Regions from separate parts of the Mesorhizobium sp. B3-2-1 genome, predicted to be linked through region 1. Evidence: predicted binding sites of a transcription regulator. Region 1 holds the regulator's gene; the other holds the start of a gene.

Evidence for each region. Region 1 encodes LexA, which represses DNA repair genes until DNA is damaged. Its sites were predicted from a motif close to TGTTCNNNNTGTGTTCNG; they were not measured.
Region 2: the regulator LexA is predicted to act here: its motif matches at 11,416-11,433, upstream of FJW08_RS08865 (sel1 repeat family protein).

Annotation. Positions count from the first base shown of each region.
Region 1 covers NZ_VFTI01000002.1:20,846-36,337, forward strand. The annotation lists gene trpD (anthranilate phosphoribosyltransferase) at 1-932, shown strand, start outside; gene trpC (indole-3-glycerol phosphate synthase TrpC) at 936-1,784, shown strand; gene moaC (cyclic pyranopterin monophosphate synthase MoaC) at 1,851-2,333, shown strand; gene glp (gephyrin-like molybdotransferase Glp) at 2,333-3,538, shown strand; gene FJW08_RS01935 (alpha/beta hydrolase) at 3,585-4,415, opposite strand; gene FJW08_RS01940 (AMP-binding protein) at 4,729-6,354, shown strand; gene kynA (tryptophan 2,3-dioxygenase) at 6,351-7,187, shown strand; gene kynU (kynureninase) at 7,259-8,506, opposite strand; gene FJW08_RS01955 (ABC transporter permease) at 8,541-9,464, opposite strand; gene FJW08_RS01960 (ABC transporter ATP-binding protein) at 9,470-10,249, opposite strand; gene FJW08_RS01965 (ABC transporter substrate-binding protein) at 10,308-11,294, opposite strand; gene FJW08_RS01970 (GntR family transcriptional regulator) at 11,448-12,221, shown strand; gene lexA (transcriptional repressor LexA) at 12,632-13,375, shown strand; gene FJW08_RS01980 (ComEC/Rec2 family competence protein) at 13,369-15,492, opposite strand, start outside.
Region 2 covers NZ_VFTI01000006.1:175,374-190,865, forward strand. The annotation lists gene pepN (aminopeptidase N) at 1-1,051, opposite strand, end outside; gene FJW08_RS33245 (hypothetical protein) at 1,201-1,326, shown strand; gene FJW08_RS08815 (DMT family transporter) at 1,323-2,288, shown strand; gene FJW08_RS08820 (helix-turn-helix transcriptional regulator) at 2,289-3,101, opposite strand; gene FJW08_RS08825 (uracil-DNA glycosylase family protein) at 3,156-4,025, opposite strand; gene FJW08_RS08830 (hypothetical protein) at 4,106-4,750, opposite strand; gene FJW08_RS08835 (electron transfer flavoprotein-ubiquinone oxidoreductase) at 4,972-6,651, shown strand; gene FJW08_RS08840 (DUF922 domain-containing protein) at 6,815-7,408, shown strand; gene FJW08_RS08845 (endonuclease/exonuclease/phosphatase family protein) at 7,444-8,454, opposite strand; gene FJW08_RS08850 (AMP nucleosidase) at 8,602-10,062, opposite strand; gene FJW08_RS08855 (hypothetical protein) at 10,179-10,373, opposite strand; gene FJW08_RS32365 (hypothetical protein) at 10,408-10,563, opposite strand; gene FJW08_RS08860 (DUF2147 domain-containing protein) at 10,776-11,117, opposite strand; gene FJW08_RS08865 (sel1 repeat family protein) at 11,556-11,822, shown strand; gene FJW08_RS08870 (branched-chain amino acid ABC transporter substrate-binding protein) at 12,254-13,375, shown strand; gene FJW08_RS08875 (acetyl/propionyl/methylcrotonyl-CoA carboxylase subunit alpha) at 13,457-15,442, opposite strand; gene FJW08_RS08880 (hypothetical protein) at 15,492-15,492, opposite strand, start outside.

The sequences.
Region 1 (15,492 bases):
ACATCATCATGTCGGGCGATGCGACCCCAGGGCAGATCGGCGGCTTCCTGATGGCGTTGCGCGTGCGCGGCGAAACGGTGAACGAGATTTCGGGTGCTGTCGCCACCATGCGCGCCAAAATGCTGCGCGTCGATGCCCCTGATGGCGCCATCGACATCGTCGGCACCGGCGGCGACAATTCGCACTCGGTCAACATCTCGACGGCTTCCGCCTTCGTCATTGCCGGCAGCGGCGTGCCGGTCGCCAAGCACGGCAACCGCGGTCTGTCCTCGTTGACCGGCGCGGCCGACGTGCTGATTGCCCTCGGCGTCAAGATCGACATAGCGCCGGAGATTATTGGCAAGTGCATCCATGAAGCCGGCGTCGGCTTCATGTTCGCGCCGGCGCACCACCCGGCGATGAAGCATGTCGGTCCGGTTCGCGGCGAGCTTGGCACGCGCACCATCTTCAACCTGCTCGGACCGCTTTCCAACCCGGCCAGCGTCAAACGGCAGATGGTCGGCGTGTTCATGCCGGAATGGATCATGCCGGTGGCGGAAACGCTGAAGGCGCTCGGCACCGAACATGCCTGGGTCGCCCATGGCGATGGCTATGACGAGATCACCACCACCGGCGAGACGCAGGTCGCCGAACTGGTTGGCGGCGAAATCCGCAGCTTTACGCTGACCCCGGAAGAGGTTGGACTGAAGCGCCATACCAAGGATGAGCTGCGCGGCGGCGATGCCGCCTACAATGCCAAAGCCTTGCGCGACATGCTGCGTGGCGCCGCCGGCGCCTACCGCGACACGGTGTTGATGAATGCCGGCGCCGGACTGGTGATTGCGGGCAAGGCGACGACGCTCCGCGACGGCATCGCCATTGCCGCGCAGGCGATCGACAGCGGCCGGGCGCTGCAGGTGCTCGACCGGCTGGTCGAAATTTCGAACGGGTGAACCGTGTCTGACATTCTGCGCAAGATCGAAGCCTACAAGCGCGACGAGATCGCAGCCGCCAAGGCGCGCGTGTCGCTGGCCGAGATCAAGGCGCGCGCAAAAGACGCGGACGTACCGCGCGGCTTTCTCGCGGCGCTCGAAGCGAAGCGCAGATCGGGCGGCTTCGCACTGATCGCCGAGATCAAGAAGGCAAGTCCATCCAAAGGGTTGATCCGTGCCGATTTCGATCCGCCGAGCCTGGCCAGGGCCTATGAAAAAGGCGGCGCGGCCTGCCTTTCCGTGCTGACCGATGCGCCCTCCTTTCAGGGCGCGCCGGAATTCCTCACCACGGCAAGAGCCGCCGTCGCCCTGCCCGCGCTGCGCAAGGATTTCCTGTTCGACCCCTACCAGGTCTACGAGGCGCGGGCCTGGGGCGCGGACGCCATTTTGATCATCATGGCCAGCGTCGATGACGCTATGGCCAGCCAACTCGAATCTACCGCGTTCGAGCTCGGCATGGATGCCTTGATCGAGGTGCACGACGAGGCCGAGACGGAGCGCGCGCTGAAACTGTCATCGCAATTGATCGGCATCAACAACCGCAATCTGCGGACATTCGAGACCAGCCTCGATACGTCGGAGCGGCTGCGGGCGATGGTGCCGGGTGGTCATTTGCTGGTCAGCGAAAGCGGCATCTTCTCGCATGACGATTGCCTTAGACTGCAAAGGATGGACATCGGCGCCTTCCTGGTGGGCGAGAGCTTGATGCGCCAACGGGATGTGACCGCTGCAACGCGCTTGCTGCTCACGGGCAAGGCGTCCGATGCATCGGCCCGAAAATCGGAATCGACTTTCGGAGAGCACGATGCATAGAGTCAAAGTGATAGAGCGCACTTTGTGCGTCCGAATGGACGCACGTCGCTCCATGGCGATTTGACGATGGCGGCCGGCCTCACTCATCTCGGTGCGCAGGGCGAGGCCAACATGGTCGATGTCGGCGACAAGGACGAGACGACGCGCACCGCGATTGCCGAAGGTTTCGTCTCGATGCGGCCAGAGACGTTGAAGACCATCCTCGCCGGCAATGCCAAGAAAGGCGATGTGCTCGGCACCGCGCGCATCGCCGGCATCATGGCGGCGAAGAAGACGCATGAGTTGATCCCGCTCTGCCATCCCCTGCTGTTGACCAAGGTTTCCGTCGACATCGAGCCTGACCATGCGCTGCCCGGCCTGAAAGTCACGGCATTGGCTCGTGTCAGCGGCAAGACAGGCGTCGAGATGGAAGCGTTGACCGCCGCGTCGGTGGCTTGCCTGACCATCTACGACATGGCCAAAGCCGTTGACCGCGCCATGGTCATCTCAGGCGTCCGGCTGGTCGAAAAGACCGGCGGCAAGTCCGGCGACTACAAGGCAGGTGCCTGATGGCGCTGGTTCCGGTCGCCGAGGCGCTCGAACGCCTCCTCGACGGCGCCATGCCGCTGGCCGGCGAAAGCGTCCCTCTCATCGAGGCGGTCGACCGTGTGCTGGCGCAACCGGTCGTGGCGCTACGCACCCAGCCGCCCTTCAACGCTTCGGCCATGGACGGCTATGCGGTGCGAACCGCCGATGTCGCGTCGGTACCGTCGAAACTCTCGGTGATCGGCATGGCGCCGGCCGGGCGTGGCTTTGACGGTACGGTCGGCCAGGCACAGGCCGTGCGCATCTTCACCGGCGCACCGCTGCCTGAAGGCGCCGACACCATCGTCATCCAGGAGAATGTCCGGGATATCGGCGGTGGCAACATCGAGGTGATCGAGCCCACCACAGAGTGGCGTAACATCCGCCGCATCGGTCTCGATTTTTCCAAGGGCGACGTCGTGCTGGAAAAGGGGCGCGCGCTCGACCCGGCGGCACTGTCGCTGGCGGCATCGGCCAATCATCCCCAGGTGAGCGTGGTGAAACGGCCGCTGGTCGCCATCATCGCCACCGGTGACGAGCTGTTGCCGCCCGGAAGCGAACTCGGGCCGGACCAGATCATCTCGTCCAACGCTTATGGCGTCGTCGCGGCAGCACAATCGGTCGGTGCCCGCGCGCTCGATCTCGGTATTGCCGCCGACCGCAAGGACGCCATCGCCGGCCTGGTCAGGAAAGCGGTCGCGGCGGGCGCCGATGTCATCGTCACGCTGGGCGGCGCCTCGGTCGGCGACCACGACCTGATCCATGACGTGTTGACCGGCGAAGGCATGACCCTCGGCTTCTGGAAGATCGCCATGCGCCCCGGCAAGCCGCTGATGTTCGGACGCCTCGGCGATATCAGATGCATCGGCCTGCCCGGCAACCCGGTGGCCAGCCTGGTCTGTTCGCAATTGTTCCTGATGCCGCTTCTGGCAAGACTGGGCGGCCGCGCCTACCGTCAGGCCATCCGCCCGGCGCGGTTGGGCACCGCAATGCCGGCCAACGACCTGCGCCAGGATTATGTGCGGGCGGTGGTCAGGGAAGACCACGGCGAAATGGTAGCAACGCCGTTCGGCATCCAGGATTCTTCGATGCTGAGGATGCTTGCCGACGCCAACGGGCTGGTCGTACGCGCGCCTTTTGCCCCTGCATCTGTTGCCGGAGACGCTTGCAGCGTTCTGATGTTACGCTGAAGAATTTTCCGATAATGAGCTGATAAGAAGATAAAAATGATCTCGGCTATTCCGAGATCAAGGTTCGCGTCAGCGCGTGCGCAGGGTCGGCAAGGCCATCGACAACATCGTAATGATGCCGGTCGGGTTCGACCACGGCGCTGGTGGTGGCACCAAGCCCGGTCCAGATGTTGGCCAGCAACGCATTCTGGCGCAGAAATTCCGAGCGTTCACCCCCTCCGACCCAGCAAGTGATGCGGACACCATCCATGGGCCGTAGCAGTGCCGGGCTTTCCGTCAGCGCCTCATGCTCGTCGATCTTCAGCACCGCGTTCATGTCCGTGCGCATCAGCGGACGCAAATCATGCAAGCCTGAAATCGAAACGACATGGCGTATGCGCCTTGCAACATCTGGGACCAGAGGCGCTGTTTCGGTCACCATGCGGCTGGCGAGATGTCCACCGGCCGAATGTCCGGTCAGCATCAGTGGTCCCCCGACCATGGTCGCCGCCTTGCCGATCGCCGCCCCGATTTCGCTGACAATGCCGGCGATGCGTATGTCCGGGCATTGCGTATAGGACGGCATCGCCACGGCGAAGCCGTTGCCGACCCCGCCACCGGCGAGGTGCGACCACAAGCTCTTGTCGGTCTCCATCCAATAGCCGCCATGGATGAACACCACGAGTCCTCTGGGAGCGCTATTGGGAAGGAAAAGGTCGAACCGATTGCGCGGCCGATCACCATAGGCGATGTCGAGCCGTGCCCGGCCCTGCGCCGACAGTGCGTCACGAAACGCTTGCGCGGGTTCCGCCCAGGCGGCCGGCCAACGGTCGCTGCCGGCGATATTGGCGCCGTTGGCGTAGGCATTGTCCCAGTCGGCAATGCGATGGTCGAGCATCGGCACCCTCCCCGAAGCGGCATCGTTTCAACACTAGCAATGGCCGCCGCCACGTCTTGCGTCAATGCTCCACGGCAAAACATTTTAGGCTTGAAGCAAATTTCGAGTGGTGCGATCCTGCCTACGGAACAGCCGACAAAATGGGAGGTCCGCTGTGCTGTCCGAACGTGTCGATGGTGACCTTTCCGGTGGCATGTCGACAAGGTGTTTTCCGGCCGCACGAAGCCTTTCGCGAGAGACAGGAATTCAGATCCACCGCCTCTGGTCACGTGTCCAGCACGCTGGCCGGGCAGCAGATAGGGACAGCGGCGACATGCTTGGGCCTTCAGCGCATACCGACACGTTCACGCGCGATCATCTGCCGCCGCCCGAGCAATGGCCGGACTTCCTGCTCGACGGCTTCGACTATCCAGAACACCTCAACGCCGGTGTCGAACTGACCGACAGGCTGGTCGAGAAGGGCCTCGGCGACCACACCGCCCTGATCGGCAATGGCCGTCGCCGCACCTACAAGGAACTGTCAGACTGGACGAACCGGCTCGCCCATGCGCTGGTCGAGAATTATGGCGTCGAGCCGGGCAACCGGGTGCTGATCCGCTCCGCCAACAACCCGGCAATGGTCGCCTGCTGGCTGGCCGCCACCAAGGTCGGCGCTGTCGTCGTCAACACCATGCCCATGCTGCGCGCCGGTGAACTCACCAAGATCGTCGACAAGGCCGAGATCACGACCGCGCTCTGCGACACCAGGCTGATGGACGAGATGACCGCCTGCGCCAAGGACAGCGCGTTCCTGAAGCAGGTGATCGGCTTCGACGGCACCGCCAACCATGACGCCGAACTCGACCGCGCCGCCCTCGATAAGCCTGTTACCTTCACCGCCGTCAGCACCGGCCGCGACGATGTCGCCCTGCTCGGCTTCACCTCGGGCACCACGGGCGTGCCGAAGGCTACCATGCATTTCCACCGCGATCTCCTGATCATCGCAGATGCCTACGCCCGTGAAGTCCTGCAGGTGACGCCCGACGACATCTTCGTCGGCTCGCCGCCGCTCGCCTTCACCTTTGGTCTCGGCGGGCTCGCCATCTTTCCCCTGCGATTCGGCGCGGCGGCGACGCTGTTGGAGCAGGCGACGCCGCCCAACATGATCCACATCATCGAGACCTACAAAGCGACCATTTCCTTCACCGCGCCGACCGCTTACCGGGCCATGCTGAAGGCCATGGACGAAGGCGCCGACCTGTCATCGCTGCGCGTTGCCGTTTCCGCCGGCGAGACCTTGCCGGCTCCGGTCTTCGAAGAGTGGACACGAAAGACCGGCAAGCCGATCCTCGACGGCATCGGCGCCACCGAAATGCTGCATATCTTCATCTCCAACCGCTTCGACGACAGGAAGCCGGCTTCGACCGGCAAGCCGGTCGGCGGCTACGAGGCGCGCATCGTCGACGACGAGATGCGCGAGGTGCCGCGTGGCGAGACCGGACGGCTGGCGGTGCGCGGTCCGACCGGCTGCCGCTACATGGCCGATGACAGGCAGAAGGATTATGTGCGCGACGGCTGGAACCTCACCGGCGACACCTTCACGCAGGATGAGGACGGCTTCTTCCACTTCGCAGCGCGTTCCGACGACATGATCGTCAGCGCCGGCTACAACATCGCAGGCCCCGAGGTCGAGGCGGCGCTGCTGTCGCATCCCGATGTCGCCGAATGCGCGGTCATCGGCGCCGAGGATGGCGAGCGCGGCCAGATCGTCGAGGCGCATGTCGTCTTGGTACAAGGCGTCGCGCCGGACGCGATGACCGTCAAGCGCCTGCAGGACCACGTCAAGACAATCATCGCGCCCTATAAATATCCGCGATCGGTCAAATTCATCGCCGCCCTGCCCAAGACCCAGACCGGCAAGATCCAGCGCTTCCGGCTGCGCACGGAGAAAATCAATTGAGCGAGCCCTACGATCCGGCGTCCGAAGGTGCTGAGATGTCGTTCAACGAACGCATGTCCTACAGCGACTATCTGCACCTGGAGAAAGTGCTCGACGCGCAGGCGCCGCTGTCGTCGGCGCATGACGAGATGCTGTTCATCATCCAGCACCAGACATCGGAACTCTGGATGAAGCTCGCCCTGCATGAGATTGGCGCGGCGATCCGCTCGATCCGTGCCGATCGGCTCGAGCCGAGCTTCAAGATGCTGTCGCGCGTCGCCCGCATTTTCGAGCAGTTGAACAATGCCTGGGACGTGCTGCGCACGATGACGCCCAGCGAATACACCGAGTTCCGCGACGCGCTCGGCCAGTCCTCGGGTTTCCAGTCCTGGCAGTATCGCGCCATCGAGTTCATGGCCGGCAATCGCAATCTCGCCATGCTCGGGCCGCACAAGCACCGGCCGGACCTCAGCCAGAAGCTGGAGGTGATCCTGGCCGAGCCGTCGCTCTACGACGAAGCGCTGCTGCTTCTGGCGCGCAACGGCTTCGATATTGGCGCGGACGCAAAGCGCACGGACTGGCGCGAGGCGCGAACGGAGAACGAAGAGGTCCTTGTAGCCTGGCAGACGGTGTACCGCGATCCGCAACGCTACTGGATGTTCTACGAACTGGCCGAGAAACTGGTCGATTTCGAGGACTACTTCCGCCGCTGGCGCTTCAACCACGTCACCACGGTCGAACGCATCATCGGCCTGAAGCGCGGCACCGGCGGCACATCGGGCGCCTCCTACCTCAAGAAGATGCTCGAGGTCGTCCTGTTTCCGGAACTCTGGAACGTCCGTACCCGGCTTTGAACTCTTTGTTTTGACGCAATTCCCGTGGGAAAACCGCATCACAGGTTTCCCACAGGAATTGCGCCGACTTTTCAGGTCACCGCCGTCTTGACCGCGAAGCGCGCATCCTTCCAGGCGCCGGTGCGCAGGATATCTTCCAGTACCTCGACCGCCTGCCATACATCGGCGTAACGGACATAGAGCGGCGTGAAGCCGAAGCGGATCGTCGACGGCGCACGGAAATCGCCGATCACGCCGCGCTCGATCAGTGCCCGCATCACCTGGTAGCCGTGCGGATGGAGGAACGACACCTGGCTGCCGCGCTGCTTGCCGTCGCGCGGGCTTTCCAGCTCCAGGCCGTAGGCGCCGCATCTGGTTTCGACGAGTTGGACGAACAGATCGGTGAGTGCAATGCTCTTCTTGCGCACCGCCGCCATGTCGACATCGTCCCAAAGGTCCAGTGCTCCCTTGAGCGCCCGCATCGACAAGACAGGCTGCGTGCCGCACAGAAACCTGCGGATGCCGCTGCCGGCCGCATAACCCTGTTCGAAGGCAAAGGGCCGCGCATGGCCCCACCAACCGCTGAGCGGCTGCTGGACTCTATCGTGATGACGTTCGGCGGCGTAGATGAAGGCTGGCGCGCCCGGACCGCCATTGAGATATTTGTACGTGCAGCCGATGGCGAAATCCGCATTGGTGCTGTCGAGTTCGACCGGCAAGGCGCCGGCCGTATGGCAGAGATCCCAGACGATCAGCGCACCGACCTGATGGGCCTTGCATGTCAGCGCCGCCATGTCGCGCAGCTGGCCGGATTTGTAATTGACATGGTTGACCAGGATGACCGCAACGCGCTCGTCGATCAGTTCCTCGATAGTCGGCGCATCGACGCCCTCGAGCCGCAGCACGGTGCCGGGCCGCGTCGAGGCCACGCCTTCGGCCATATAGAGATCGGTTGGAAAACTGTCGCCCTCAGCGACGATGACCGACCGGTCCGGCCGCATGCCAAGTGCGGCATGCAGCACCTTGTAGATGTTGATCGAGGTCGTATCGCAGACCACCGTCTGACCGGCCGCCGCACCGATCAGCCGTCCCAACTGGTCGCCAAGCGCGACCGGCATGTCGAACCAGCCGGCGGTGTTCCAGGCGCGGATCAAATCCTGCGCCCACTCCTGCGTCGCTGCCTTCTGCAGCTCGTTGAAAATCGCGGGTGCCGCGGCGCCGAGCGAATTGCCGTCGAGATAGATGACGCCTTCCGGCAAAATGAACCGGTCGCGCATGGCACGCAGTGGGTCCGCCGCGTCCATGGCTTCGACGGCTGCTAGATCGAGCGTTGCGTGCATGATCTGTGACATTCCCTGGTTATTCACGTCCTGGTTACTCACGAATGGCTTCGCGTACCGGTGCGGCTCCCCGGCTGCGCTTCAGGCTGGGCAAGGCAAGCATGGCCAGCACGAACAGGCCCGTTGCAAGCTTCAGATCAGGCGGCGGCATGCCGGCGGCGAGGCAGAACGACACCAGCTGGTAGTAGATGATCGCGCCGGCGAAGGGCGCCAGCAACTGACGCCAGACCGTCTGCTTGCCGACGACGGCCTCGCCGATCATCAGCGCGGCAAGGCCATTGATGAGAATTCCCAGGCCCATATTGACGTCGGCGAACCCCTGCGACTGCACCATCAGCGCGCCGCTTGAAGCCGAAAAAGCGCTCGCCAACCCGACACCGCCTATGGTCGCGGCCCAGACATTGATGCCTTGCGCCTCGGCCATGTCAGGATTGGCGCCCACGGCGCGCACGGCAGTCCCCTTCTCGGTCCTGAAGAACATGTAGAGCAGCATGAAGGCGACAAGCGCGAGAAGGCCCGCGACGGCGATCTTGCTGGCGGGGAAACCCGGCCGCGCGAACGGCACCCAGTCGAACACCGTCGGCGACCCGAACACGGAGAGGTTGGACTTACCCATGATCCGAAGATTGATGCTGTAGAGCATCGTCATCATCAGGATGCCGGCAAGAAGCGTGTGGATGCGGAAGCGCAGATGGATGAAGGCAGTGCAGCAGCCCGCCGCAAAGCCGGCAACGAGGGCGGCAGCGATGCCCATCAGCGGCGATGCGCCGGCGGCAAGGAGAACGCCGCAGACGCAGCCGCCCAGCGGAAAAGCGCCTTCGCTGGTGAGATCGGGAAAATTCAGCATCCGAAACGGGATCATGATCCCGAGCACGACAAAGGCCAGGATCAGGCTTTGCGCCAGGGTGACCGGCATGATCGCGACGAAGCTGGTGAGAACGTCCTCGATAAAGCCCATGATGATCAGCTCGCCAGCAGCATGCGGTCGGTCTTGACGGAGAAATGGCCGATCAGATCGATAACCGTGACCCTCGCCTTCTCTTCGCCTGTGACCTCCAGGAGGACACGGCCGGCGTCGAGCATGATCACCCGGCTGCCATAGTCGACGGCGTGTTGCATGTTGTGGGTCACCATCAAGGTCGTCAGCTTCAATGCGCTGACGGCGCGCACCGTTGCCTGCATGACGATCTCGGCCGTGCGCGGATCGAGTGCCGCGGTATGCTCGTCGAGCAGCAGCAGGTCCGGCGATCCGCCGACTGCCATGATCAGAGACAGGGATTGCCGCTGCCCGCCCGAGAGCAGGTCGACGCGCGTGCCGAGACGATTTTCGAGGCCGAGACCCAGTATCGATAGGCGTTCCCTGTAGGACGCAAGCCGGGTGGCGTTCAGGCCCTGGCGCAAAGTGCGCTTGCTGCTGCGCAAATCAGCCAGCAGCATGTTTTCCGCGACCGTCATGCTGGCGGCGGTACCGCGCATCGGGTCCTGGAACACCCGAGCCAGCTTCGCGGCGCGCTTGTGCACGGGCATGCCAGTCACATCGGTGCCGTTGATCAGGATCTGGCCGGAATCGAGGATCAGGGCGCCGGAAATGGCGTTGAGCATGCTGCTCTTGCCGGCTCCGTTGGAGCCGATGACGATGCCGAACTCGCCCGTGGCAAGCGACAGGCTGAGACCGTCCAGCGCGACCTTCTCGTCGGCCTGGCCCTTGTAGAACACTTTGCGCGCGGATCGGATCTCGAGCATCGTTCCTCCCTGACCTCAAGGTGACGGCGTCCGCGCCGTCACCCTCACAGCCCCGATGTCAGTCGACGATGCAGCCGCAATCGGCCATCGAAGCCGGTATCTCGATGCCGAACGCCGCCATCGCCTTGCGCGAGATCGTCGCCATGTGGTCCTTGTAGGCAGGACGTGACGGCGCGATCGTCTTGGGATCCTTGCCCCTTAGGATTTCGGCGGCGATGTTGCCGGCGTTGATACCGACCTGCGTGTAATTGACCGCGAAGCTTGCCGGCACGGTGCCGTTGCGGACCGCGCTGTCATCGGAATTGACGACCGGAATACCGGCCTGGCGGGCGGCCGCGGAGACAGCGGCGATCGCCGGCTGGATCAGGTTCGAAGCCGGGCCGTAGATCACGTCGGCCTTGCCGGCAAGCGAAGCGATGCGCTGCTGGATGTCATTGACGTTGTCGATGCCGACTTCCACGACCTCGAAGCCGGCGGCGGGTGCCGCCGCCTTGATCTTTTCGACCAAGGCAACGTCGTTGGCCTCGCCCGGATTGTAAGGCACGCCAAAGCGCTTGGCGTTCGGCAGCAGCTTCTTGGTGAAGGCCATTACCGCGGCGACGTCCTGCAGGTCGCTGGCGCCGGTCATGCCTTCGTCTCCGGAGTCCCATGACGGTACCAGCTTGGCCGCCACCGGATCCGTGACCGCGGCAAAGACGATCGGAATGCCGGAGCCCGCGAGCGCCTTCTTGGCGATCTGCGAGACCGGCGTGGTGATGGTGTAGATCAGCTTGGGCTGCTCCGCTTGCAGCTTGGCGATCATCTGCGGCACCAGCGATGCATCGAAATTCGTATGGCTCTCCGTATAGACGACGTCCTTGCCCTCGACGAAGCCATTATCCGTCAGCGCCTTCTTGAAGCCGGCTATAGCGGCGTTGAGCTGGGGGTGCTCGCCGAAATTGGCAATGCCGATGCGTATCTGATCGGCAGCGGCAGTACCCGCGCTCACCATCAATGCGCCGGCCAGGAACAAACCCGACAACCAAGCGGATTTCGACTTCAACATCATTTCCTCCCAGATTTGATCAGCGCCGCTTGGAGCGCGGCTACTGCGGCGATCATGGTCAGTCCGCCGGCCCGTGTCAAATATTATATATAATTCTTGCCATGCTCCGACATCATATATAATTTTTCTCTGCCAGACGACGGATGGACCGCGATGCAGGATCAAACCAGCTCCACAAAGACGGAGGCAGCCTATCAGCTGTTGCGGCGCGATATCCTGACCACGCGCCTCATGCCCGGCGCCCCGCTCAAGCTGAGTGCGCTGCGCGGTACCTACGGCGTCGGCTGGACGCCGTTGCGAGAAGCCTTGTCGCGGCTCGAGGCCGAACGCCTAGTCACCGCCATCAGCAATCGCGGCTTTACCGTGGCTCCGGTGTCGCGGGCCGAACTGGAGGATCTGGCGCGCGCCAGGATGGTGGTCGAGATCCCCCTGTTCCTCGAAGCGATGGAGAAAGGCGGCAAGGAGTGGGAGGATGCTGTCGTCACCGCCCACTACCGGCTCTCCCGCTGCAAGACCGCGGTCGACGATCCCTCGGATGCGGCCGTCGACAAATGGGACGAGAACCACGAGGCTTTCCATGCGGCGCTACTGAGCGCCGCCACATGCGACTGGCTGCTGCGTTTCCGCTCGACAATCTCGGATCAGCTGCGCCGGCACCATCGCTTTCTTGGTCTGGCGCCGACATTGCGGGCCGCGGCTGGCCTCAAGGATGGCTATGAAGCGGCGATGAAGGCACTGCGCGAAGCGATTGCGATCGAACACCATACCGCGATCATGGAAGCGGCACTCGATCGTGACGTCGAGCGGGCCAAGGCGCTGATGACGGCGCATATCGGCTACACCCTGCGTGTCTACGTCCACAGCGAAGACAGCGGCGCAACCGAATACGCTGCCCGCGCCGGCAGCTCGAAAGCGAGTTCGGGATGACTTCAGCGCTCCTGCGACGCCTGTTCGCACGCACTTGATCGGGGCCGGCCGGACGCCTGGATCCATCGCTGCCCGAAGCTACGATCGTTGGCGTTTTGATTTCGTTTCGTTCCGCGAATGATGGATCCACAATTTTTACGATCCACCCCCGGAAAAGCCCTCCAAAAGACTGATGCCAAGCCTCGGCGGAGGATGGGCCACAGCCCATTAACCAAAACGATTTCAATGTGCTTGCCGACGGCGGAAAAGGTCGATTGCCGTCCGCTGTCGCGGGCAAAAAACTTCAGATGCCTTAACAAATTCATTAAACTTTAAACGGTTGCGGAACACAACTGGAACAGATAGTGTTTGTTCTGGGTTTGTTTTTCGATTCTGGTTCAGACCTTTCGTTCAATGCCTTGGGGGCCGCCATGCTGACACGCAAGCAACATGAACTGCTGATGTTCATCCACGAACGGCTCAAGGAAAGCGGGATACCGCCCTCCTTCGACGAGATGAAGGAAGCGCTCGATCTTGCCTCCAAGTCGGGGATCCATCGCCTGATCACGGCGCTGGAGGAACGCGGCTTCATTCGCCGGCTGCCCAACCGGGCGCGCGCGCTGGAAGTGCTGCGGCTGCCGGACTCGATCGCGCCGGGCCTCAATGCGGCGAAGAAGTTCTCGCCAAGCGTCATCCAGGGCAGCCTTGGCCAAGGCGGTCTCGGCCGCCAGATCAGGCCGGCGGCGGCGCCTTCTCGCCTGCCGGCGGCCGGTAACGACGACGATGCGGTTTCAGCCGTGTCCATTCCGGTCATGGGCCGTATCGCCGCCGGTGTGCCGATCGATGCCATCCAGCATCAGACGCATTCGATTTCGGTGCCGCCGGACATGATCATGGGCGGCGAGCACTATGCGCTGGAGGTCAAGGGCGACTCGATGATCGAGGCCGGTATCTTCGACGGCGACACGGTCATCATCCGCAATGCCGATACGGCAAGTCCGGGCGAAATCATCGTGGCGCTGGTCGATGAGGAGGAAGCAACGCTGAAGCGGTTTCGCCGCAAGGGCGCTTCGATCGCGCTCGAAGCCGCCAATCCAGCCTACGAAACACGCATCTTCGGGCCAGACAGGGTCAAGGTGCAGGGCAAGCTGGTCGGGCTGATAAGACGCTACTGAACCGGTTTGCCATCGGGTTTGTCAGGCTTTTTATAGGGCGGCAGCCCCCTCGCCTCGCGTGAGAATTTTCGCTGCTCGTGCCAGGGCCGGTATGGTCCGTCGACGGCGAATTCGATCGCAGCCGGGCTCGTGGCCGACTGGGGATCGAAGAAGACGGCGGCACTCCCCTTGCGGGCGAGTTGCCGTTTCGTGACGACGAGAACCAGCGGATTGTGGCAGGCGTCATAGGCGGTAGCGTCATTGACGACGATCAGGTCGGCGAAGGCGCAGGCCTTCCAGGTGTTCTTGCGATCCTCGACATAGGCGATGATTGCGCCGGATGGGTGCCTGGCAAGACACAGGCCTTCGCGGCAATAGAACGGCGATCCCTGCGGCAGGTCGGTGGGACTAGCGATGTCGAATTGCCCGTCCGTCTTGTCGAACATTTCCGGTTTGACGATTGATTCTGAGACCAGGGCGCGTTTCCAGTTTTCGGCTGCGAATTCGTTCGGACGTTCCCGGTTGACGGCCAGTTCGCCATTGCCGATCGGCAATGCGACCAGCCGCGCATCTTCCGAGATCAGCACATCGGGCGTGCGCGTGTGCGACACGGTCAACAGGCCGGCAAGCGCGAATGGCAGCGCGGCAAGCCGCAGCCAGGTCGTCGCCATCGTCGCGATGACCAGCGCGACGGTGACCAGCAGCACGGATTGCTGCGAGATCAGCCCGACCCCATCGATCGGAGAGCGCTCCGATATCCACGCCGATACGGCGATCATCGCCGTCAGGCCCTTGCCCATGAGGTAGAGAGCCGGCCAATCCAACCCGAACGGCATCAGCAACGCGCTGGCGACAGCCAGGAACATCACAACCGATACGATCGGCATGACGGCCAGATTGGCGAACAGGCTGAGCGGCGACACCCGCTGGAAATGCCAGATGGCAAACAGCGCCGTTGCGCTGCCGGCGATGATGGATGTCACGGCCAATCCACCTGTCGCCAAGAGGAACTTTCGCGTCAGGAACCCGGGCAGGGATCGCTTTGGCGGCGGTGGCCTCGTCTTTCCCGCATGGTGGTCGGCCCAGCCGGCATAGGCGCCTACCAAGGCCGCTGTCGCAGCGAACGACATCTGGAAGCTCGGGCCGACGACCTCGTGCGGGGAAACCAGGATGACGGCGATCGCCGAGATCGCCAGGTTGCGCATGGTCAGTGCCGCGCGATCGAACAAGACGGCGGCCAGCATCACCGCCAGCATGATGAAGCTGCGCTCGGCGGCGACGACGACGCCGGAAATGACGAGATAGGCGGCGATAGAGAAAAGTGCGGCGGCGGCCGCGTATTTCTTCACCGGCCGGCGCGCGGAAAAGCCTGGAAACAGCGCGAAGACGCCGCGTAACAGACCCATGATGGTGCCGGCCACCAGCGCCATATGCAGTCCCGAAATGGAGATGATGTGATAGATGCCGGTACGCCGCATCGCTTCGTTGATTTCATTGGGAATGCCGGCGCGCACGCCAACGATCAGCGCCGCCGCGATCTCGCCTTCGGCGCCGCCAATGCTGCCCCTGATATGGTCGGCGATGGCTTCGCGGGCATCTTCGATGCCAGAAAAAAGGCGTGCCGGCAGCGGCATCTCACCGTCGTCGGCGGAGACAACGGTTGGATTGCCGAGAAAGAAGCCGCTGCCGCCGATGCCGGCGAAATAGCTCTCGAAGGAGAAGTCGTAGCTGTCCGGCCGCACCGGACCGGTCGGCGGCAGCAGTTTGGCATAACCTGTGACAAGCGAGCCGGCGGTCATTTCCGGCGGTATCTTGCGTGCCGAAAGCCGGACCCTTTCCGGCGCATAGCGCAGTTTCGGGCGGGCCGTCGAAATCACGTCCATGGTCAGCCGGATGCGGCCGGTCTCCATTTCTTCGATCGAGACCACGCGGCCGGTCAGCTGCGTCGATATCTCCGAGCCCAGCATCCGGGTTCCGGCTCGCCATGTTTCGACCTTCGCCGCGAGCAGGCCAAGCACACACAACAGCACTGCCATGAAACACAGATGGGTTTTCGGCCAAGAGCGGGAGACGAATGCACAGATCGCCGCCAGCATCACGGCAGCGACGGGCCTTGCAAAATCGGGCTCGGACGCCAG
Region 2 (15,492 bases), on a different contig from region 1:
CGGCGATGCGCTTGACCGCGCGCGAGCGCTGGTCGGCGGAGAATTCATGATCGCGGAAAACCGTCAGCCCTTCCTTCAGGCAAAGCTGGAACCAGTCGCGGCAAGTGATTCTGTTGCCTGTCCAATTGTGGAAATACTCATGCGCGATGATCGCCTCGATATTGGCGAAATCGGCGTCCGTCGCCGTCTCCTGGTCGGCCAGGACGTATTTGTCGTTGAAGATGTTGAGGCCCTTGTTCTCCATCGCGCCCATGTTGAAATCCGACACGGCGACGATGTTGAAGACGTCGAGGTCGTACTCGCGGCCAAAGGCCTCCTCGTCCCATTGCATCGAACGCTTCAGCGCGTCCATCGCGTAGCCGGCGAGCGCCTCCTTGCCGGGCTCGACATAGATGCCGAGCTCGACCTTGCGGCCGGACATGGTGACGAAACTGTCGGCGACCTGGCCGAGATTCCCGGCCACCAGCGCGAACAGGTAGGACGGCTTGGGGAAGGGATCGTGCCAGTTGGCGTAGTGCCAGCCATCGGCGAGATCGCCGTTCTCGACCGGATTGCCGTTGGACAGGAGCAGCGGCGCCTCGTCGCGCCGCGCCTCGATCCGCACCGTGTAGACGGACAGGATATCGGGGCGATCAAGAAAATAGGTGATGCGGCGAAAGCCCTCCGCCTCGCACTGCGTGCAGTAAACGTTGTTCGAACGGTAAAGGCCCATCAGGGCTTCATTGCCGGCCGGCGCCAGTTCGGTTTCGATCAGCAGTTGGAAACAACGTGCGGCCGGCGGCTTGAGCAGGGTCAGTTGGTCGGGGCTCGCCAGCAGATCGGCCGGTCTCACCGTCTTGCCGTCGATCTCGACGCGCTTGAGCGTCAACCCGTCGCCGTCGAGCACCAGCGGAGCCGACGTGGATATGCCCTCGCGGCGCTCGACGGTCAGTATCGCGGTGACGACCGTGGCCTGTGGCGAAAGACGGAAGTCAAGGTTGGTCTCCGGAATGAGGTAGTCGCTGGGGCGATAGTCCTCGAGTTTGAAGACTTGGCCTGTGTCGGTGCGCATTCCCTGGCTTTTCCTGTCTTTTCCGGGGACCGGACATGTTTTGACTGGTCCAAAAAATTCAAAGTCCGCGCTCTTTACACGAAACAGCCCCTCGACAAAACTGCGGCAGAGCCTAATTCAGGCCATCCTTTCACCGTCGCGAGGCAGTCATGACCGCCGTCACACCGAAATTCGGGATGGGCGCTTTCGTTCGGCGCGCCGACAATTTCCCGTTCTGCCATTTCGAGACCCGCTACGTGCCCTCGATCGCGGGCAGAGACGCGCGGCCAAAGTGACATCAAGGGCGGAGGCGCGGCCAGAAACCACCGGCGGCCACGGTACGCTGAGAGGCATCGTGCTGAAGATCGTCTCCGTGGCGGTTTTTGTTTGCATGCAAACCTGTATCAAGGCGGCGGGCGACGTGCCTGCCGGGCAGATCGTCTTCTTCCGTTCCTTCTTCGCCATCTTTCCGATCATTGCCTTCCTGGCATTGAAAGGACATCTGGCCACGGCATTCGCCACGAAACGTCCTTTCAACCACGTCGCGCGTGGCGTCGTCGGCGTCGGTGCCATGGGGCTCGGCTTTTTCGCGCTCACCAGGCTGCCCTTGCCGGAGGCGATCACCCTGAACTATGCACAGCCGCTGCTGGTCGTGGTGTTCTCCTCGGTGTTCCTCGGCGAGACGATCCGCGTCTATCGCTGGAGCGCCGTCGCGATCGGCCTCATTGGCGTGCTCATCATTTCCTGGCCGGAACTGACGCTGCTCAATTCGGATCAAGGGCTGGATGACCAGGAGGTCCTGGGCGTCATGGCCGCGCTGGCGGCCGCGGCAATCTCGGCTGTCGCCATGCTGCTGGTGCGCAATCTCGTGCAGACGGAGAAGACGGCCACCATCGTGCTGTGGTTCTCGTCGACCGCGAGCGTGCTCTCGCTGCTGACGCTGCCCTTCGGCTGGCAATCGCTGACGCCGGCGCAAGCAGCACTGCTCATCATGGCCGGCTTTTGTGGCGGCCTCGGCCAGATTCTCATGACCGCGGCCTATCGCCATGCCGAAGCCTCGGTCGTGGCGCCTTTCGAATACACCTCGATGATCCTGGGTGTCGTCGTCGGCTATTTCGTTTTCGGCGACGTGACCTCGTCCGGCACGCTGGTCGGTGGTGCGATCGTGGTGGCAGCCGGCATCTTCATCATCTGGCGCGAACGGCAACTCGGTCTGGAACGCACGAGGACCCGAAAGGCGGCCCTGCCGCAGGGTTGATCAGGACCGTTCCGACCGCTCCTTTGCCAGGCGTACCAGCGCCGCCCGTGTCTGCTCATCGCCCGGGAAAAAGGATTCGATCGCCAGTTCCGACAGCGTGACATCCAGCGGCGTGCCGAACACGGTAATGGTGCTGATGAACGATAGCACCTGATCGCCATGGGCAAGCCTGAGCGGGTGGACGACGGCATTCGGCTCGACCGGCGCCGGCCGGCCGCTCTTCAGGCCGGAGGGGTAGCCGCGAAGCTCTTGCTCCAATGCGACCAGCACCGGGTCGCCGGCGGCATCGTTCTGATGCTTCAGCCGTTCGAGCAGGTGAGTGCGCCATTCCTGGAGGTTGACGATACGCGGCGCGACACCACCCGGGTGCAGGCTGAGCCGCAGCACGTTGACGGGTGGCTGGAGCAATGAGGGCTCGGAAATATCGGCCAGGAATGGCCCGATTGCCGCGTTGGCCTTAACCAGGTTCCAATGCCGGTCCACCGCCAATGCCGGAAACGGCTCATGCCCCTTGAGCACGATCTCGACCGCCGCCATCGCCGGTGCCAGCGTCGTATCGGTGAGCGACCGTTCGCCGAAGCTCGGCGCAAAGCCCGCGGCCAGCAGCAATTGATTGCGTTGCCGCAGTGGGATCGCAAGCTGCTCGGCCAGATGCAGCACCATGTCGCGCGAAGGCGCGGCGCGACCGCTTTCGACGAAGGAGAGATGCCGCTGCGAAATTTCCGCTTCCATGGCGAGATCGAGCTGGCTCATGCGGCGGCGCGTACGCCATTCGCGGATGAGACTGCCGGCGGAGGTTTGAGGCGTTGTCATGGGAGAATGGTTAGGCTGCGGGCCAAAGCATTTCAATTACCTGCGAAGTCATCGCTAGGAGAGCGCCCGCAGCTTCGCCTTCACCTCGAGAAAATCCCGCCATGCCAGCTTCTTGTGTGCGGGCGTCCGCAAGAGATAGGCCGGGTGCAATGTCGGCATGGCAGGAATGGCAATGCCGGACGCCGTGGTGTGGATGCGCCAGTTGCCGCGCAGCCGCAGGATACCTTCCGAGGTGTTGAGCAAGGTCTTGGCCGACGGACCGCCGAGATTGATCAGCACCTTGGGATTGACCAGCTCGATCTGACGCTCGATGAACGGCCGGCAGATCTCGGTCTCGTGCGGCGTCGGCGTGCGGTTGCCGGGCGGCCGCCAGGGAATGACATTGGCTATGTAGACCGAGCCTCGGTCGAGCCCGATCGCAGCCAGCATGCGGTCGAGCAGGCGGCCCGAGCGGCCAACGAAGGGCAGGCCTTCAATGTCCTCGTCACGGCCGGGGGCTTCACCGACCAGCATGACAGCGGCTTGTGGGTTGCCGTCGGCGAATACGAGGTTCTTGGCGGTGGCCTTGAGATTGCAGCCCTCGAAAGCGGCCATGTGCTGGCGCAGCTCGTCGAGGGACACTGCCGCGGTGGCCAACTGGCGCGCCAGCGCCGCCTGCGCTTCGTCGGGCACGGCCGAGGTCGACGGGCGCGGGGCCGGAGCATCCGGCACTGCGCGCCCATCGAGGCGCGGCGGAGCCAAGGGCGGTTCCGGTGCGCTGCTTTCGCGTGGCGTCGCCGTCGGCATGCGCTCCGCCGGCTTCGGCGCGGCCTCCGCGAACCGGTTGACCGGCGCATCCTCCAAAGCCTCGTCAACACCCGCGCTGGCATAGAAGGCGAGCAGATCGGCGAGATCGACCGGATTGTTGGGAGAGGCGGCAGTCATGGCCGCACCATCGTCCGGGCGGCATCGATTTGCAACCTCGGAAGGCGTGGCGATAGCCAATCCCAAGGCGACGTCGCGGCCTAGCCGGTGGGTATGCGTGGATCTTGCACGAGATAGAAGGTCCATCGCGGCGTGTAGTCGGTCATCAGGAACTCGAAGCTGGCGGTCCTCATAGGATCGACCTTGCCGTTCTTGAACAGCAGCCGGTCATAGGGTTCGAACTCGCGATCGAAATCGGCGAAATTGCTCGACCAGATATTGTCGGGCGTCTTGTTGCGCTGGTCGAACGAAAGCCCGTCTCCGAACACGCTCGGCTGGTCCAGTATTTCCTGCAGCTCGAACTGGAATTCGATCCAGGCCTGGCCGCTGTTGTTGAGCACGTCAAGGCGCATATACATGATACCGTTGGCGAACTCACCCGCCTTGCCGAATGTCTGGATCGGCTTTGTGGTGCGGATGGTCAGCGTCACGGGTGTCGCCGAATTCAGCTCTTCGGTGATGACCAGCGGATCGTCCTTGGTTCCGATGCCGGAGGCTCCGGTGATGCGGAAACCGCCAAGCTCGTCGGAGAACGAGTACGCGCCTGTCGCCCAGACCTTCACTTCATCCGCGACGGCATGACCCGGCGCCAAAGCCAGAAGGGCCAAAGTAATCGCCCGGCAGGCCCGGCCGGGCGTTGATGGAAAGCGCGTCGAAGAGAAGCCGCCTGGCCCGGGAATGCGCATGGCGGGAAGTATGGCCGATAAGCAAGCCGTCGAACAATAGAAAACGCAAGCTTGGGCGTGCCACGCCGCACGGAAACGGCTTGGGTGCCGCGGAATGCGCGACTTTTTGGCCAAATCCGCATTGTCACGTATGCGCCGGTTTCCTGTCGCCAATTGATGCGCTATGCAGCGCGGGAGCCAGCAAGATACGCCAACTGCGGCAAGCCAGTGCGGAGGGGTTGATGAGCGATATCGAACGCGAGAGCATGGAATTCGACGTGGTCATCGTCGGTGCCGGTCCGGCCGGCCTTGCCGCGGCCATCCGCCTCAAGCAGGTCAATCCCGAGCTTTCCGTCGTCGTGCTGGAAAAGGGCGGCGAGGTCGGCGCCCATATCCTGTCGGGTGCCGTCGTCGATCCGATCGGCATCGACCGGCTGCTGCCCGGCTGGCGCGAGGAGGATGGTCATCCCTTCAAGACGCCGGTCACGGCGGACCATTTCCTGGTGCTCGGCCCCGCCGGCTCGTTCCGCCTGCCCAACATCTTGATGCCGCCGCTGATGAACAACCACGGCAACTACATCGTCTCGCTGGGTAACGTCTGCCGCTGGCTGGCCGGCAAGGCCGAGGCGCTTGGCGTCGAGATCTATCCAGGCTTTGCCGCGACCGGCCTGCTCTACAACGAGGCGGGCGCCGTCACCGGCGTCGTCACCGGCGACATGGGCGTCGAGAAGGACGGCACGCACGGTCCGGGCTTCGCACCGGGCATGGCGCTGATGGGCAAGTATGTGCTCATCGGCGAGGGCGCGCGCGGTTCGCTCGCCAAGCAGCTGATCGCCAAATACAAACTCTCCGATGGCCGCGAGCCGGGCAAATACGGCATCGGCCTCAAGGAACTCTGGCAGGTCACGCCGGAGAACCATCGGCCGGGTCTGGTGCAGCATTCCTTCGGCTGGCCGCTCGACATGAAGACCGGCGGCGGATCTTTCCTCTACCACCTCGAGGACAATCAGGTGGCGGTCGGTTTCGTCGTCCACCTCAACTACAAGAACCCGTATCTATCGCCTTTCGAGGAGTTCCAGCGTTTCAAGACGCATCCCGCGATCAAGGGTACCTTCGAAGGCGCCAAGCGGTTGGGCTATGGCGCGCGCGCCATCACCGAAGGCGGCTGGCAGTCGGTGCCCAAACTGTCCTTCCCCGGCGGCGCGCTGATGGGCTGCGCGGCGGGCTTCGTCAACGTGCCGCGCATCAAGGGCTCCCACAATGCGGTGCTGTCGGGGATGCTGGCGGCCGATCATGTTGCCGAGGCGATTGGCGCCGGCCGTGCCAATGACGAGCTTTCCGCCTACGAGGAAGCCTGGCGGGCGACCGACATCGGCAAGGACCTGAAGAAGGTGCGCAACGTCAAGCCGCTCTGGTCGCGCTTCGGCACCATCATCGGCGTCGGCCTCGGCGGCCTCGATATGTGGCTGAACACGCTGTTCGGCGTCTCGCCCTTCGGCACGCTGAAGCATGGCAAGGCCGATTATGCCACGCTCGAGCCTGCCGCCCAGCACAAGAAGATCGCCTATCCGAAGCCGGATGGCGTGCTCACCTTCGACCGGCTCTCCTCGGTGTTCCTGTCCAACACCAATCACGAGGAAAACGAGCCGGTGCACCTGATCGTCGGCGACATGGCTCTGCAGCAACGCTCCGAGCACGATGTCTTCGCCGGACCTTCCACGCGCTATTGCCCGGCGGGCGTCTATGAGTGGGTGGACAAGGATGGCAACGCCGCCGCCGATCCGCAAGCCAAGGACGTGCGCTTCGTCATCAACGCGCAGAATTGCGTCCACTGCAAGACCTGCGATATCAAGGACCCGAACCAGAACATCGACTGGGTGCCGCCGCAAGGCGGTGAAGGACCGGTCTACCAAGGTATGTGAGCCGAGCGCCGGCAGGCCGTCTCGACCCGGCGGAAGAAATACCGGCCATGCGAGCGGCAGCGGATCTGTTTCTCGCCGTTGCGAAACGGGCGGCTTCGCTCAAGCCCGTTGAAGCGCAGCGCCGAGTGTGGTCTGCTTGGCCACTGACAAAGGGGAGGCGGACATGCGCCTGACCAGCCTGACGATGCTCACTGCGGCCTGTGTGCTGTCCTGTGTGTCAGCCGCATCGGCGGGCACAAGGCTCGTCGTTCACGTGCGTAGCTATGATGTTGCCGGAAGGACCGGGGCCGACCTTATCGAGGCCATGGATCGGCAGGGACCCAAGCACGGCTATATGACGCGCGCTATCGCCGAAACCGGCTACACCGTACATTGGGATCTCGACATCAGCCGCCAGGATGGGGCCTGTCATTTGCGACAGGCCAACGGCACACTCGACCTGACCTACACCTTCCCGCGGCTCTCGCCGACAAGCCAAGGTCTGCGCAAGCGCTGGGACCGTTTCATGGCCGGCGTCCGCAAGCACGAGCACACCCATGGCCGGATTGCGAAAGGCATGATGCGGGCCACCGAGACTGCGCTTGCCGGCCTGGAGCGTCCGGACAACTGGTTCTGCACGGGCACACACCTCGAGGCGAGGCGGCGCATCAACACCATCTATGCCGAATACGAAGCCAAGCAGAATGCTTTCGACGCGCGCGAGCATCGTGGCGGCGGCCATGTCGAGCACCTTGTCGACGCGCTGACCAAGCCTTGACTGGTGCGCACTGCGAGCGTTGGCTCCGTTTCGGATCAGCCGCGCGGCCTGTTTGGAACGTCGCGTGCCGCGAGCGCGCTCTCATGCTCGTCATGGGGTTGCTTGTCGCTCGTGCGGACGGAGAACTCGACCAGCACCGGCAGATGATCCGAGCCGGTATCCTCCAGCCGCGTCGAAGACAGGATGGTCAGCCCGCCCTTGCTGAACACCTGGTCGATCGGCAGCCCCGCATAGCGGCGCAGGAAGTCGGGCAATGTCCGGTGGATCCAGGTCGGGCCGGCTGAAGGCATGAGTTTCAGTCCGCCGAGAGCCGCTACCCGCCGCACCGCCGCACTCCATGGCACGGCGTTGCAATCCCCGGCCATGATCGCGGTCTCGCCGAGCGCCGCCAGTGGCTGCGCCAGTTCGCCGATCTGCCAGTATTGCTCCTTCGGCCAGGGCCAGCTCAAATGGATCGCGGCGACATCGACATCGCTCCCGCCTAAGTCGATGGTGGCGGTCGCCATGGCGCCGCGCGGCTCGCAACGCGGCGCGGTATTGGCGGCAAACGGCCGGCGCGACAGCAGCGCCACGCCGAACATGCCGTTCGGGTAGGGGCAGAGGATCCGATAGGGGTAGGCGCTGGCGATGTAGCCAAGCTCGGTCGACCACATCGCCGACACTTCGTCGAGCGTGATCACGTCCGGATTGGTGCGGCCGATCAGCGAGAGCACTTTCTTCGGCGTTGGGTTGTTGAAGCGCAGGTTCATCTGCAGCAGGCTGTAGACGATCTGGTCGGCGGGCTTGGCAACCGCCGGCTGCGGCCACGGCCTGGGCAACGCGCTTGCCGTCGTGGCCAGGCAGCCGATGGCGAAGAGCAGTGCCGCGGCCGCCTGCAGCCGGTAGGAACTCGCAAGCAGGGGCAGCGCCAAAAGCGCCATCAGCACGCTGAGGTGAATGCGGAAATGCGAGAAGGAATCGAAAGCGGGGTGCAGCGCGCCGAAGAACCCGGCCAACAAAGCCGCCGACAATGCCGTCATCGCCAGGAATGCCAGCCCAGCCGTCATGTTCAAGCGAGCGCCTGTTGTCATTGAGGTCGTGTCTGCGAGGTCGTGTCCGCTGAATGCCACCTGTCGATCCGTTCGATTTGCTTATCGGCCAAATTGCGGCCTGAGCAAGACGACGAATTGCCTCGCCGAGGCTTCGCGCGACGCCTACTGGAATGCTGTCTCCGAAAAGCTCCGGAGCTTGCGTGAATGCAGCCGCTCCATCGGCATCTCGGCCAGCTTCTCCATCGCCCTGATGCCGATGGTCAGGTGCTGCGCCACCTGGCGTTTGTAGAACTCGGTCGCCATCCCAGGCAATTTCAGTTCGCCATGCAGCGGCTTGTCGGAAACGCACAGCAGCGTGCCGTAGGGGACGCGAAAGCGGAAGCCATTGGCCGCGATCGTCGCCGATTCCATATCGAGCGCGATCGCGCGCGATTGCGACAGGCGCTGCACCGGTCCGCGCTGGTCGCGCAGTTCCCAGTTGCGGTTGTCGATAGTGGCGACGGTGCCGGTGCGCATGATGCGCTTCAAATCATAGCCCGACAGGCCGGTGACCTCGGCGACCGCTTCCTGCAGCGCAACCTGGATCTCGGCCAGCGGCGGAATCGGCACCCAGACCGGCAGATCGTCGTCCAGCACGTGGTCCTCGCGCACATAGGCATGCGCCAGCACATAGTCACCCAGCGCCTGGGTGTTGCGCAGGCCGGCGCAGTGACCAAGCATCACCCAGGCATGCGGCCGAAGCACCGCGATATGGTCGGTGATGGTCTTGGCGTTGGAAGGGCCCACGCCGATATTGACCATGGTGATGCCGCCATGGTTCGGCTTCTTCAGATGATAGGCCGGCATCTGCGGCAGGCGCTGTGGCGCTACGCCCTCGCTGGGCGCGCGCTGCCCGGCCCGGGTGATAACGTTGCCAGGTTCGACAAATTCCGCGTAGCCGTCACCACCTTTTTCCATCAGGTCGCGGGCGCGGGCGACGAACTCGTCGATGTAGAACTGATAGTTGGTGAACAACACGAAGTTCTGGAAATGCTGCGGGCTGGTTGCGGTGTAATGCGTCATGCGGTGCAGTGAATAATCGATGCGCTGCGCCGTGAACGGCGCCAGCGGCCGGGGCTCGCCGAAGGCGGCCTCGAACGTACCGTTGGCGATCTGGTCGTCGGTGCCGTCGAGGTCCGGCACGTCGAACAGGTCGCGGATCGGCCGCTCGATACGTTCGGCAGCGGCGCCGTCGACATAGGTGCCTTCCAGGAAAGCAAAATGCAGCGGGATCGGCGTGGTCGATTCAGAGACCGTCACCGACACCCCGTGATTGCGCATGATCAGCCGAAGTTGCTCGGTGAGATAGGCTTCGAACAGGATCGGCTGGGTGACCGTGGTAGCGAAATGACCTGGTGTCGGCATGTGGCCATAGGCCTGGCGCGAGTCGACCTGGGTGAACGAACTCGTGGTGACGCCGATCTGAGGATAGAAGGCCCGGTAACGTTTGCTGCTGTCGCCGCCCGCGGCAAGTGCCGCAAAGGAGTCGCGCAGGAACTTGGTGTTGCGGTCGTAGAGCACCTCGAGCGCGGCAACGGCCTTTTTGGCGTTGTCGAAGCTTTGCCGGCCAAAAGGCTCGGGCATGACAACCGATTCGATGGCTTGGGGGTAGATTCGCTTTTCCATGGCTCAATATAGAGACTTGGACGGGCGGTTGGGAGGGGGCTCGCCGCCGAAGGCGCTCAAAGCGCCATTTTTTCTTATCCGCGCTGCAGGCTGACCAGCAGCACGAACCCGACGCCGGACTTTCTGAGCGCCGGCGCCTCGATCGTCGAGCCGGCATCGGCGCGCATCATCGGCACTGCCAGGACCGGAGCGGCCAGGAGCATCAGGATAAGCGCCGCCCGCGGCAGCAGCCGGAGGATCCTGGAGAGATTGGCGGCGATGCGGTTCATGATGTCTGTGCTTTTCTTTTCGAGGTTCTCTGTTTCAGTGGCGAAGGTTGGTCGGGCAGGCGAGGCGGCACATTCTGGTGGCTTCGTCCCACGAGCGGGGGGAACGGCCCGCTTCGGCGACGAGGATGGCGAAGAACATTCCAAACAGGCTCATCAGCAGGCAGACGATGGTGAAGCGGCGAGCAAGCATTGGGTCCGTGTCTCCTTCAACACGCCGGAGAATGCGCTGACGCCTCTGAACCGGCCCTGATGCCAGCGTTCATCTGCGGTTCAAATTGATTGACGGGATATTGGCTGGCTTGCCGGCTACCCGAATGCCGATCGAGCGCCACTGCCTGCGCCTCGATAAAACGAAAACGGGGCCCGCCAGGCCCCGTTTTGAGATCACAAGGGGATTGACGATCAGAGCTTGTGCCAGATCTGGCTCTTGCAGATCAGTCCGCCGAGCACGCAACCGCTCATCTTGAGCGAGGCACCCGATAATGTCGCCTTGCCGGAATAGGTCTTGTCGTTTGCCGGATCGGTGATGTTGCCGGTATATTTGTTATCGCCGGCTGCCGTGAGCGAGCCGATGGTCTTGCCGGCATATTTACCGGACTTGAGCGTGATGGAAAATGAACCGCCGCCTGAAATGGCCGCGGTGTCGCCCGCCTGCGTTTTCCAGTTGCCCTCGATCGGATCGGCCCATGCTGCGCCGCCCAGCATCAAAGTGGCCGCTAGGGCCAGGCTCACTTTTCGAAACATGTCTTCCTCCCTTTGGATGGCCGGCCGGATGCTCCGCCTCGCCGGTCTGCCGCTTACGCAAACGTAAGCTAATCCAGCTTCCGTCAAAACAAAAGCGGTGCCGCAACGGAAGACTTCGGCATTTTGAAAGCGCCTGAATTCGCCTTGTCGGCGCGGAAATGAAAACGATCGGCGCGTCGCGTTTGTTTCCCGTGGTTAGCGGAGTATTGATTGCGGCCCCGAAAACTTTCGTCAAATTTGACGAAAACCAGCCGAATTGCTGGCTTCGTATCCTTAACGAATTTCCGCGTTTACCTCTTGTTTTAGCTTTGTTTTCCTCAAATTAAGCACGCCATTTAACGACGGATTCAAGCCTGCGCGGCATTCTCGAAAGCATCGAAAGAGCGGCCCGGACAAGACAAACGGAGGCAGCTCTCGGGAGCCAGACAGGGGACTAAAATGGCACGTTTTGAAATGCTTGAAGCAGGCTTCGGCGCCATGGGGGCAACTGCCCAGGCCGACATTCTTTTCGAATTGGGCATGATGTATGCGACCGGTCGCGATTGCGAGACCGACGTCGTTGCCGCCCACAAATGGTTCAACATCGCCGCCATCAAGGGTTCGGCCCGCGCCGCGGAGTTGCGCTCGGAACTCTCGGCGGCCATGTCGAAGGTCGAGATCGCCAAGGCCCTGCGCGAAGCTCGCGAATGGATGACCATGCACTGAGTTCCGTCAGGCGGGGACGCTCCGGCCAAGGCCGCTAAAAGACGGTCGGGCCAACAGGGATAAGGCTGCGCAGACAGCCAGGCCACAGGCCAACAATGAAAAGAATGCGGCAGGCCGGCAGGTCCAAGCCGCGCGACGGACCATGATCCCGAAGTGGATCGGGGCTTCGGCAAGATCATGGCCAACAGGAAGACAGGGAAGGTGGGTTGGGTTCACAGCGCGGGGGCGCCGGGGAAACAGCCTGACAGGCAAAAAAGCCACGACCAGCCGAAACAAGGCTGGCGTGGCTTTTTTGCGTGGATGAGGCCGCGCAGGCCCAATCGAGCGGCGTCAATGCGCCTAGACAGGCCCGATGAAGGATGAAATTGTCCCGCCTCTCTGGAAGAAGCGCAGCCGGGGCGGCCGCGCGTGAGTGGAGGAGTTCCATTGTCATGAAAAAACTGAGGATTTTGAGCGCGGCCATTTTCGGCCTGATGATGAGCGCGCCGGTCGCATTCGCCGACGACATCACCGTCTCGGTGGTCGGCCCGATGACCGGACAGCTCGCGACCATCGGCGATCAGTTCAAGCAAGGCGCACAGGCCGCAGCCGATGCCATCAACGCCGCGGGCGGCGTCAACGGCTCGATGATCAAGCTCGACATCGAGGACGACCAGTGCGATCCCAAGCAGGCCGTGTCGGTCGCCAACCGCATCGTTGCCAACGGCGTCAAGTTCATCGATGGCCATGCCTGCTCGGGTTCGAGCATCCCGGCCTCGGCGGTCTATGCCGAAGCCGGTGCGCTGATGATGAGCCCGGCTTCCTCGAACCCGGTGCTGACCGATGCGGCGGCCAAGAACGGCTGGTCGACGATCATGCGTCTTTATACGCGTGACGACGCGCAGGGCGCCTTCATCGGTCCGTGGATCGCCAAGAAGTACGCCGGCAAGAATGTCGTGATCCTGCACGACAAGAGCGCCTACGGTCAGGGCGTGGCGGACGCCGTCAGGGCGACCATGAACGCTGGCGGCCTCAAGGAAGTCTACTATGATGCCATCAACCCCGGCGAGAAGGACTATTCGGCGCTTGTCACCAAGCTGAAGGACCTCAAGGCCGATGTCGTCTATTTCGGTGGCTACCATCCTGAGGCCGGCCTGATCCTGCGTCAGGCGGCGGAGCAGAACCTGAAGTTCCAGCTGATCATGCCGGATTCGATCGCCTCGCCGGAATTCTGGCAGGTTGCCGGCCCGGCCGGCGAGGGCACCATGTTCGTGTTCCCGTCGGATCCGCAGGCAAAGCCGGAAGCCAAGGCCGCCGTCGAGAAGATCAAGGCCGGCGGCTTCGTGCCGGAAGGCTTCACGCTGTTCTCCTACGCCGTGGTCCAGGCTTTCGCCGAAGGAATCAAGCGTGCCGGCAGCGACGATCCGGCCAAGGTTGCCGAAGCGTTGAAGAACGGCACGCCGATCAGCACCGTTGTCGGCGACGTCACCTTCGACGAGAAGGGCGACCTCAAGAATGCCAGCTACGACATCAATCAGTGGCACAACGGCAAATACGCACCGATCGCGCAGTAACCGCTCTGGCGATCAGATAATCTAAGGAAATGGCCGGGTTCGTCCCGGCCATTTCTGTTTGCGGCTCGCGATGCGCTCCTTCTATCGGCCGGTGGCGGTGGTCGATGCGCCCTGTTCCTCGACGAACCGCACCAGCACCGTGCCGTCGTTGACCTGTGACCCTTCCCCGGCGATCTCGGCAATCACCCCATCATGCGGGGCGGCGATGGTGTGCTCCATCTTCATCGCCTCGAGGATCAACAGAATTTGCCCTTTGATCACAGCGTCGCCTTTCGCCACGCGCACAAGCTTGACGAGGCCCGGCATCGGCGCGCGCAGGCTGCCGGAGGCGGCAGCCGCTTCATCGCTCCTCGCCAGGGAATCCGGCACGGTGAAAGTATAGCCGACAGCGCCTTCGAACACCGTGATGTGGCCAGGCCAGCGGGCAAGGCGGGGAACGGCGCGAAGGTCATGCGAATTGATGCTGTCGTAAGGCGCATCGAGCGCCACCTGAAAGCGTCCGTCCGGCCGCATTGAAACCTTTGCCTGAATTGCCTCGTCGCCGAACTTCAGCCGCATGCGCCGCACCAGGGCCTGAAAATGCGCATAGCCGGCAAGCGACGACCACGGATCGTCCGACCACGGCAATGCTCCGGCACCCGAGGCCGCCAGGGCGGCGGCCGAGATGATTTCGCCGGTCGGCGGGGCTATCGCCGTCAGCGCTTCCTGGTGTCTCCCGATCAGGCCGGTGTCGACGTCGCCTGCCGCCAAATCCGGATCGGCCGCAAGGGCGGCAAGAAAAGCGGTATTGACGGTGGAGCCGGCAATCTCGGTTTGCGCGAGCGCTGTGCGGAGCGCTTCCAGCGCCGCCTGTCTGTCCCCGGCATGGACGACCAGCTTCGCGATCATGGGGTCGTAATAGGGCGAGACTGCATCGCCGGCCCGCACGCCGGTCTCGATGCGCATCGCAGCGCCTTCGGGGGCAACACCCGGAAATTTCAGGTGGTGCAGCGTGCCCGTTGCCGGCAGAAATCCCTTGGCCGCGTCCTCGGCATAGATGCGCGCTTCGATAGCATGGCCGGCAAGCGCGATCTCGCTTTGTGACTTCGGCAGTTTTTCCCCGCTGGCGACCCGCAATTGCCACTCGACCAGATCGGTGCCGGTGACCATCTCTGTAACCGGATGCTCGACCTGCAGGCGGGTGTTCATTTCCATGAACCAGAAGCGGTCGGACTTGAGGCCTTGCGAGGCGTCGACGATGAACTCGATGGTGCCGGCGCCGGAATAGTTGATTGCCTTGGCGGCCTTTACCGCCGCCTCCGTCATTGCCTTGCGCAAAGCCGGCGTCATGCCGGGGGCGGGGGCCTCCTCGATCACCTTCTGGTGGCGGCGTTGCGCCGAGCAGTCGCGTTCGTAGAGATGCACGGCATTGCCGAAATTATCGCCGAACACCTGCACCTCGATATGCCGTGGCTTGTCGACATATTTCTCGACCAGCACGCGGTCGTCGCCGAAGGCGGCCTTGGCCTCGCGCCGGGCGCTGGACAGCGCTTCGGAAAAATCATCGGGATGCTCGACCCGGCGCATGCCCTTGCCGCCGCCGCCGGCACGCGCCTTGATCAGCACGGGATAGCCGATCTCGCGGGCCTTTGAGGCAAGCAGCACGATCTCCTGCGCCTCGCCATGATAGCCTGGAACCACCGGAACGCCGGCCTTCTCCATCAACCGCTTGGCGGCGTCCTTCAGCCCCATGGCGCGGATCGAGGCCGCCGAGGGGCCGATGAAAATGAGGCCCGCCGCCGCTACCTGGTCGACGAAATCGGGGTTCTCCGACAGGAATCCGTAACCGGGATGAATGGCTTGCGCGCCCGTTCCCAGCGCCGCCGCGACAATCCTGTCGCCGCGCAGATAGCTCTCGCCGACAGGCGAGGGACCGATATGGACCGCCTCGTCGGCCATCTCGGCATGCAGGGATCTCGCATCGGCATCCGAATAGACGGCGACGGTGTGCACGCCAAGCTTGCGGGCGGTGCGGATGACGCGGCAAGCGATCTCGCCCCGATTGGCGATCAGGATTTTCGTGAACATGGAGCCTCCCGGATTTGCGTCGGGCGGCGCCGTTCCGGCAGGCGCCCGCT